Regions from separate parts of the Pseudoalteromonas sp. SWYJZ98 genome, predicted to be linked through region 2. Evidence: predicted binding sites of a transcription regulator. Region 2 holds the regulator's gene; the other holds the start of a gene.
The links. The regulator MetJ, encoded in region 2, represses methionine synthesis genes. The targets are predictions, from matches to a motif close to TAGACGTCTAGACGTCTA.
Positions count from the first base shown of each region.

Region 1: the regulator MetJ is predicted to act here: its motif matches at 2,503-2,520, upstream of metA (homoserine O-acetyltransferase MetA).

Region 1 is NZ_JADYXA010000022.1:53,811-58,250, reverse strand. Features, by position in the region: gene metH (methionine synthase) at 1-418, opposite strand, end outside; gene I6F10_RS13170 (homocysteine S-methyltransferase family protein) at 428-1,501, opposite strand; gene metA (homoserine O-acetyltransferase MetA) at 1,491-2,438, opposite strand; gene ettA (energy-dependent translational throttle protein EttA) at 2,661-4,334, shown strand.
Region 2 is NZ_JADYXA010000032.1:748-5,187, reverse strand. Features, by position in the region: gene metL (bifunctional aspartate kinase/homoserine dehydrogenase II) at 1-838, opposite strand, end outside; gene metB (cystathionine gamma-synthase) at 1,007-2,254, opposite strand; gene metJ (met regulon transcriptional regulator MetJ) at 2,544-2,864, shown strand; gene I6F10_RS15255 (malic enzyme-like NAD(P)-binding protein) at 2,929-4,170, opposite strand.

The DNA.
Region 1 (4,440 bases), on a different contig from region 2:
CGGTGTCAAACGCCATTACAACGGCAGCTGCACCAAAGCGTTTTATTATTTTAGCTTGGCGAATAAACGGCTCTTCGCCCTCTTTTAGTGATATAGAATTAACAATGGCCTTACCTTGAATACACTTTAGGCCTGCTTCTATTACTTCCCATTTAGAGGAGTCGACCATGATGGGTACGCGTGAAATATCAGGCTCTGAGGCTATTAAGTTTAAAAACTTAACCATGGCGGCTTTTGAGTCCAACATGGCTTCGTCCATGTTTATATCAATAACCTGTGCGCCATTTTCTACTTGCTCGCGGGCCACTGTTAGCGCGGCTTCAAAGTCTTCTTCCATGATTAAACGTTTAAACATTGCAGAACCGGTTACATTGGTACGTTCGCCGACATTAGTAAATACTGCTATTTGTTGGGTCATGTTGGCTCCTTAATTTAAGTTACAGGCTTCAAGGCCTGATAAACGCATGCGTACTTCAAGCTCTGGCAGTTGGCGTGGTTTAACGCCTGCTAAACCTTTTGCAAAAGCACGAATATGCGCAGGCGTGGTGCCACAACATCCACCTACTATATTAATAAAGCCCGATTTACCCCAATCGATAATTTCGGCTGCCATTTCAGGCGCTTCTAAGTCGTATTCACCAAACTCATTAGGCAAGCCCGCATTAGGGTGTACCGACGTAAAGGTTTCGCACACGCGCGAAAGCTCTTCTACATATTGGCGCAGTAAATCAGGGCCAAGCGCGCAGTTTAAACCAATCGAAATAGGCTTAATATGGCGAATAGAGTTATAAAATGCTTCGGTTGTTTGCCCAGAAAGCGTACGCCCTGAAGCGTCGGTAATAGTGCCCGAGATCATAACTGGTAATGTGCGCCCTGCTTGCTCAAAGGCTTCTTCTACACCAAACGAGGCGGCTTTTGCATTAAGCGTGTCGAATATAGTTTCGATTAGTATTAAATCGGCGCCGCCTTCCATTAATGCAAGGGTAGACTCTACATACGCAGTAACTAGCTTATCAAAGGTGACATTTCGGTAACCCGGATCGTTTACGTCTGGCGAAATTGAACACGTTTTAGATGTCGGCCCTAAAACACCGGCTACATAGCGTGGTTTTTCTGGCGTTTTAGCCGTAAATTCATCGCAAATTGCGCGTGCTAATTTAGCCGACTCTAGGTTTATTTCACGGCTTAGGTTTGCCATGTCGTAATCTTCCATCGAAATAGTGGTCGAGTTAAACGTGTTGGTTTCGATAATATCGGCGCCCGCTGATAAAAAGCCACGATGAATATCAGTGATTAAGTCGGGCTTGGTTAGGCTTAATAAATCGTTATTGCCTTTAATTAATACATGCCAGTCTTTAAAACGCTCTCCGCGATAGTCTTCTTCTTCTAGCTTATGATCTTGGATCATGGTGCCCATAGCGCCATCTAAAATTAAAATGCGTTCTTTTAATGCGGCACTTATTTCGGCTTGCTTATTATTTGTAGGCGCGTTATTCGGCATAGTTGTTAGTCCTCACGTCTTGGCTAACTAAATTAATATCATACGGTGTGGTTTGGTACACGTAGTAATTTAACCAGTTCGAAAAAAGTAAAAAAGCATGGCTTTGCCACGTTTTTGAAGGTTGTTTGGTTGCATCGTCATCCGGAAAGTAATTTTCGGGTTTTGGTGCATTAGGGCTCTTTTTACAATCGCGCTCGTATTCTGCTTTTAGCGAGTCGGCGTCGTACTCTGGGTGGCCGGTTATAAACACTTGGCTACCTGATTTATTTTTAAGTAAGTAAGCCCCTACTCGCTCAGAACCAGCCAGTACAACGAGTTCTTCACAGGCGTTTATTTTATTTATATCAATATGGCCGTAGCGTGAGTGCGGTACTAAAAAGGTATCGTCGAATCCGCGAGTCAGTGCACCGTGATCAAAATAACACTGGTGAGTAAATACGCCACACAGTTTATCGTCTTTTAAATCGCGTTTTAAATTGTAACGGTGATATAACGCTGCATGCGCTGCCCAACACGAAAATAACGTAGAGGTAACGTGTTGCTCAGCCCAATCAATAATGACCTTTAGCTCATCCCAATACGCTACATCGTCGTATTCTAAATGGGCAAGTGGCGCACCAGTTACTATTAATGCATCGTAATTGTTGTCTTTAACCTCAGAAAAATAACGGTAAAAGGTATCAAGGTGCTCTTCTGAGTTGCTGCTACTGCGGTGAGTGTCGAGGCGCAGTAGTTCTACGTTTACTTGCAAAGGCGAATTGGCAAGTAAGCGAATAAACTGAACTTCGGTTTCTACTTTATTAGGCATTAAGTTTAAAATAGCCAAACGCATTGGGCGTATTTCTTGCGTTTTTGCACGACTTTTTGGCATTACAAATACGTTTTCTTGACGTAAACGTGCAATTGCCGGCAACTCGTCTTTTACTGTAATTGGCATACTTTACTCCTGCTCATAAAAACCGAGGCTTAATTATGAACTGAAAGTAAAAAATATCAACCTCTAGATGTATAGATGTCCAAATGAAATTTATTCATGATTTTATATTTTACTTACAAGCATGCTTTGGTGCTTTAAAACCCGCCATTCGTTGACTGTTTCACCCGTCAGCCACTACAATACAACATTGAAATTTTTATTATTATTTGAAGGCTTTCCTCCATGGTTTTACCTGATAAATTTATATTCTCGATGAGTCGAGTATCTAAGGTTGTGCCACCTAAGCGCACTATCTTAAAAGATATTTCGTTGCACTTTTTTCCTGGCGCTAAAATTGGTGTGCTTGGTTTAAACGGTTCTGGTAAATCTACGTTACTACGTATTATGGCCGGTGTTGACCAAGATTTTGAAGGTGATGCACATCCTCAGCCTGGTACTAAAATTGGTTATTTACCGCAAGAACCTATTTTAGACGAAAGTAAAACAGTACGTGAAACTGTTGAAGAAGCTGTTGGCGAAGTTAAACATGCACTTAAACGTCTTGACGAAGTGTATAACGAATACGCCATGGAAGACGCTGACTTTGACGCACTTGCAAAAGAGCAAGGCGAGCTTGAAGCTGTTATTCAAGCACACGATGGTCATAACATCGACAACGTTTTAGAACGCGCAGCTGATGCACTTCGCCTGCCAGAGTGGGATGCTAAAATTGAGCACCTTTCAGGTGGTGAGCGTCGCCGTGTTGCTATATGTCGATTATTACTTGAAAAACCAGACATGCTTATTCTTGATGAGCCTACTAACCACTTAGATGCTGAGTCGGTTGCATGGTTAGAGCGCTTCTTACACGATTACGAAGGCACTGTTGTGGCAGTAACGCATGACCGTTACTTCCTTGATAATGTAGCTGGCTGGATATTAGAGCTTGACCGTGGTGAAGGTATTCCATGGGAAGGTAACTACTCTTCTTGGCTTGAACAAAAAGATGCGCGCTTACAGCAAGAACAAAAATCTGAAAAAGCACGTCAAAAATCAATTGCGCAAGAACTTGAATGGGTTCGTTCAAACCCTAAAGGTCGTCAAGCTAAGTCAAAAGCACGTATGGCTCAGTTTACTGAAATGCAGCAGTCTGATTACCAAAAACGTAACGAAACTAACGAGATGTTTATTCCACCTGGCCCGCGTTTAGGTGACCAAGTACTTGAAGTAACTAATCTTCGTAAGAGTTTTGGCGATCGTGTTTTAATTGATGACTTAAGCTTTAGCATGCCAAAAGGTGCCATTGTGGGCATTATTGGTGCGAATGGCGCGGGTAAATCAACACTGTTTAAAATGATAAGCGGTGAGCAAACGCAAGACAGCGGTAGCATCAGCGTTGGCGAAACAGTACACCTTGCGACTGTTGATCAGTTCCGCGACGGTATGGACGAAAGCAAAACTGTTTTTCAAGAAATATCAGACGGACAAGACGTACTGAAAATTGGTAACTTTGAGTTCCCAAGCCGAGCATATGTAAGTCGCTTTAACTTTAAAGGTAACGATCAGCAAAAGTTTGTTAAAGACCTATCAGGTGGTGAGCGTAACCGCTTACACCTTGCTAAGTTATTAAAAGCTGGCGGCAATGTGTTACTACTCGATGAGCCAACCAATGACTTGGACGTTGAAACACTACGTGCACTGGAGAACGCTATTTTAGAGTTCCCAGGTTGTGTAATGTGTATCTCGCATGACCGTTGGTTCCTTGACCGTATTGCTACACATATTTTAGATTACCGCGATGAAGGTCAAATTAACTTCTTTGATGGTAACTACACTGAATATGAAGAGTGGCTTAAAAAGACCCTAGGCGCTGAGGCAACTCAACCTAAACGTATTAAATACAAAAAAATTGGCTAAAAATATTGGTTAATTTTATGTTTGTATAACTTAAGCCCTGCACTTTGCAGGGCTTTTTTATGCCACCAGCATTACAGGAGCATATCCTGCTAGCATGTAGAGAATT
Region 2 (4,440 bases):
GGCTTGCTTGCACATCAAAACTACTACGAACAGCTAGCTTAATATCTGTGTTTTTAAGTGGCGATAATGTTTTTGCATGTAATACAGGGTTACCCAAACGAGCTAATAAATTAGCTTGCCCACGACAAATTTTGCCGTACTTAATCGCCTTTTTTACCTTTCGAGGATCAGTGCTAAACACACCCTGTGTATCGGTCCAAATACATACTTGCTTAGCATTACAGTAATTTGCAAGTAGTGTTGCACTATAATCGCTACCGTTGCGTCCAAGTGTTACGGTCTCACCTTTCGTATCGGCGGCAATAAACCCAGTAACAACATTTATCTTATTAGGTAAAATTGACTGTCGACATTGCTGCGCATTTTGCGCATGCATTAATTCACCATCGTTTAAGGTAAAAAGACTACGGGCATCTTGAGCACACGCCTCAATATTTAACTGCTGTAAATAAGTAGCGAGTAAACGTGCTGACCACAGTTCCCCATGCGCAAGTAACGCAGCCTCTTTTAGCTGCTCAGCTTGAGCAAGTTCTGCAATATTACTAAGCTCGGTATTTAGTGTTTTAAGTGCGCAGCGCTTTAAATCAGCTTGTAATAACTGCTCAATTAAATCGCTTTGATGGTTATTTAACTGCAGTAAAATATCAGCGACAGCTTGCGTGTCTTGCAGCTGATAACTTTGCCACAACGACACAAGTGTATCTGTAGTCTTACCTGCAGCAGATACCACAACACAGTCACCCGGCTGAGTATGCCCAATAATTATTTTAGCTACGCTTTGATAGCGCTCACTAGAGCTTAAGCTTGAACCACCAAATTTATGTACACAATTGACCATATTTATACCAATTCGCTTAATTAAGTTGTCTATTTTGAGGTAAAAAACCGTATCGATAACAAGGCAAAAATTTCGTTATTTAGTTGTTCTATATTAGGAATTTTTAACGATGTTATCGTGCGGTTTAATCCCTCAAATTGATTAGGTATTATTGCGGATTGGTATTACTTACCAAAGCGCTGGACGGGCTGCACTTAATTTAACGTTTCCACCAGAAGTGCCAGCACCTTTGCCTACACGGCCAACATTTTTATTTTTCCCTGGTTTTACAAGTTCAAATACTCGTTCAAAGTCAGCTATTAAATCGTGTATATCTTCAATCCCAACCGAAATACGAATAAGCGTATCGCCCACACCCGCTTCTAAACGTGCCTTTGCCTCCATACCTGCGTGCGTCATAGTTGCAGGGTGACAAATTAAACTCTCTACGCCACCTAGTGACTCAGCTAAACTAAACGTTTTAAGGCTAGTTAAAAATGCTGCGGCGTCGTTTATATCGCCTTTAATATCAAAACTAACCATGCCACCAAAGCCAAGTTGTTGTGCTTTAGCAAGCTCATGTTGAGGATGTGACTCAAGTCCTGGATAGTAAACTTGGCTTACAAAATTGGAGCTTTCAAGGTACTTAGCTATTGCTAGCGCATTTTCTTGGTGCTGCCTTAAGCGCACATTTAAAGTACGTAGACCACGAAGCGTTAAATAACTATCAAAAGGGGCGCCCGTAATACCAATATTATTTGCCCACCAAGCAAGCTCATCACCAAGCTCTTGTGTTGCAGCAATAACAGCGCCGCCCACTACATCTGAGTGCCCGTTAATATATTTAGTAGTTGAATGCACCACAATATCTACACCAAACTTAATAGGGTTTTGTAAGGCAGGAGACAAAAACGTGTTATCTGCGGCAACCAATGCACCGCATTGCTTAGCAACATCGGTAACCGCTTTAATATCGGTTAAACGAAGTACTGGGTTACTTGGAGTCTCTATCCAAATAAGCTTAGGTTTAATTGCTAAAATTTGTTGAAGGCTTTCTTCTTTTGTTAAATCTAATACTTCAAGCTTCAATAGTCCGCGTTTTTGTAACGATGTAAATAAACGATAGCTACCACCATAACAATCATGTGGAATTACTAACGTGTCGTCACTGTTAAGTAGCTGAGTAGCTAAATGCACGGCAGCCATACCAGTGGCCGTAATTATGCCACGAGCGCCACCTTCAAGCTTAGCAAGCGTCTCTGCTAAAATATCACGATTAGGGTTACCACTGCGGCCATAATCATACTCACGCTTAGTATCAAAGTCGGCAAACGAATAAGTCGTTGATAAATAAATTGGCGGCACCACTGCACCATGATGTTTATCAGCATCAACGCCGTTACGTACAGCAATGGTCGCTTTGTTTTTTTCGCTCATATTCGTCACCTGATTAATTTGGATGTTTAGACGTCTAAAAGAGTAAGTTATCCGTTTTAATAAGTCAAAGGATTTTAAAGCTCTAGATGGCTAAAGTTAGGGAAGGCGTTTGCTAGTATCATATTTTAGCTCACAAAAGTGAGCTTATTTTTACATCCCAAATAGGCTTATTAAGATAGATCGGTATCTATTATTTGACTATCTTTTTTAAATCGATAGAATTTCACGCATATTTACACGCTTTTTATACCGTGTGAGAAATTAATAATCTGAGGCAACGATACATCTTATGGCTAAATGGAATGGTGAGTATATTCACCCATACGCAGAACACGGGAAAAAATCAGAGCAAGTTAAAAAGATCACCGTTTCGATCCCGCTAAATGTATTAAAAGTTTTAACGGATGAGCGTACGCGTCGTCAAATCAACAACCTCCGCCATGCAACAAATAGTGAATTGCTATGTGAGGCGTTTTTGCATGCCTTTACTGGTCAACCTTTACCAAATGACGATGACCTACGTAAAGACAACGCAGAAAAAGTACCAGAAGAAGTTAAAAAGATAATGCAAGAAATGGGTTTAGAAGTGCCTATTTTAAACGAAGAATAAATCGTTACCTTTTTAATAAAAAAACCTCAGCATTGCTGAGGTTTTTTTGTTTAAGCGTTATATATTACGCCATATAATTTTCCGGCAAGTCAATTTGCGCAACACCCGACTCAACCGCAGCAAGTGCTACAGCTTTAGCTATACGCGGTAGTAAACGCGGATCCATTGGTTTTGGAATAATGTACTGCGCACCAAACTCTAGCTTATCTACGCCTGCGGCTTTTAAAACTTCTGCAGGTACAGGCTCTTTGGCAATACTACGAATAGCCTCAACTGCAGCAATTTTCATTTCATCGTTAATCGCGCTTGCACGTACATCAAGTGCACCACGGAAAATAAACGGAAAACATAAAACATTGTTAACCTGGTTAGGGTAATCAGAGCGCCCTGTTGCCATAATTAAATCGTTGCGTGCGCCGTGAGCAAGTGCAGGATCGATCTCTGGATCTGGGTTTGAACATGCAAACACGATCGGCTTTTCTGCCATTAGTTTTAAATCTTCGGCAGCTAACAAATTAGGACCCGAAACACCAACAAACACATCAGCATCTGCAATTACATCTTGCAATGTGCGTTTATCGGTATTGTTAGCAAAAAGCTGTTTATATTCATTTAAATCATCGCGACGAGTATGAATAACACCTTTACGGTCAAGCATATAAATGTGTTCACGCAGTGCACCACACTTAATTAACAGTTCCATACACGCAACTGCAGCAGCGCCTGCACCTAAACATACAATTATTGCATCTTCAATTGATTTACCTTGTACTTCTAGCGCATTTAACATGCCGGCAGCCGTAACAATGGCGGTGCCGTGTTGGTCGTCATGAAAAACAGGAATGCTACAACGCTCTATTAATGCTTTTTCAATTTCAAAACACTCTGGTGCTTTAATATCTTCAAGGTTAATACCACCGAATGTGTCAGCAATATTGGCAACCGTGTTAATAAAGTCTTCTGTTGTTTTGTGCTTTACTTCAATATCAATAGAATCAAGCCCTGCAAAACGTTTAAACAATAACGCCTTGCCTTCCATTACTGGTTTAGACGCTAAAGGACCTAAATTACCCAAGCCCAAAATTGCAGTACCATTAGTGATAACCGCAACCATGTTACCCTTACCGGTATATTTATATGCATTTGCAGGATCTGCGGCAATTTCACGTACAGGCTCAGCGACACCTGGGCTATAAGCTAGGGCTAAGTCTTGAACTGTTTCAGCTGGTTTTGTTAGCTCAATGCTAATTTTACCAGGTACGGGATGTGAGTGATAATGTAGTGCTTGTTCACGAAAGTCAGACATAACGCGATGGTATCCTGCAATTTAAGTTAAAGTGAGAGGTGGAGTCTTGGGGTACGATACCCTTATTATTTTTAAATTCCAAGCAATATCAGGTCTATCCTGTTATATGCTATATCCTTTAATTTTAAGAGGTTTTTCAGTAACTTTGCAGGATTATATAAACATTTGATAAATAAAAATTCACCAAAAAAGTAAGTTTTGAGGTGCGTTTATGTCTATTAAAATATTAAAAAAATGTATGTTTAACGTATCATCATAAACTTAAAATAA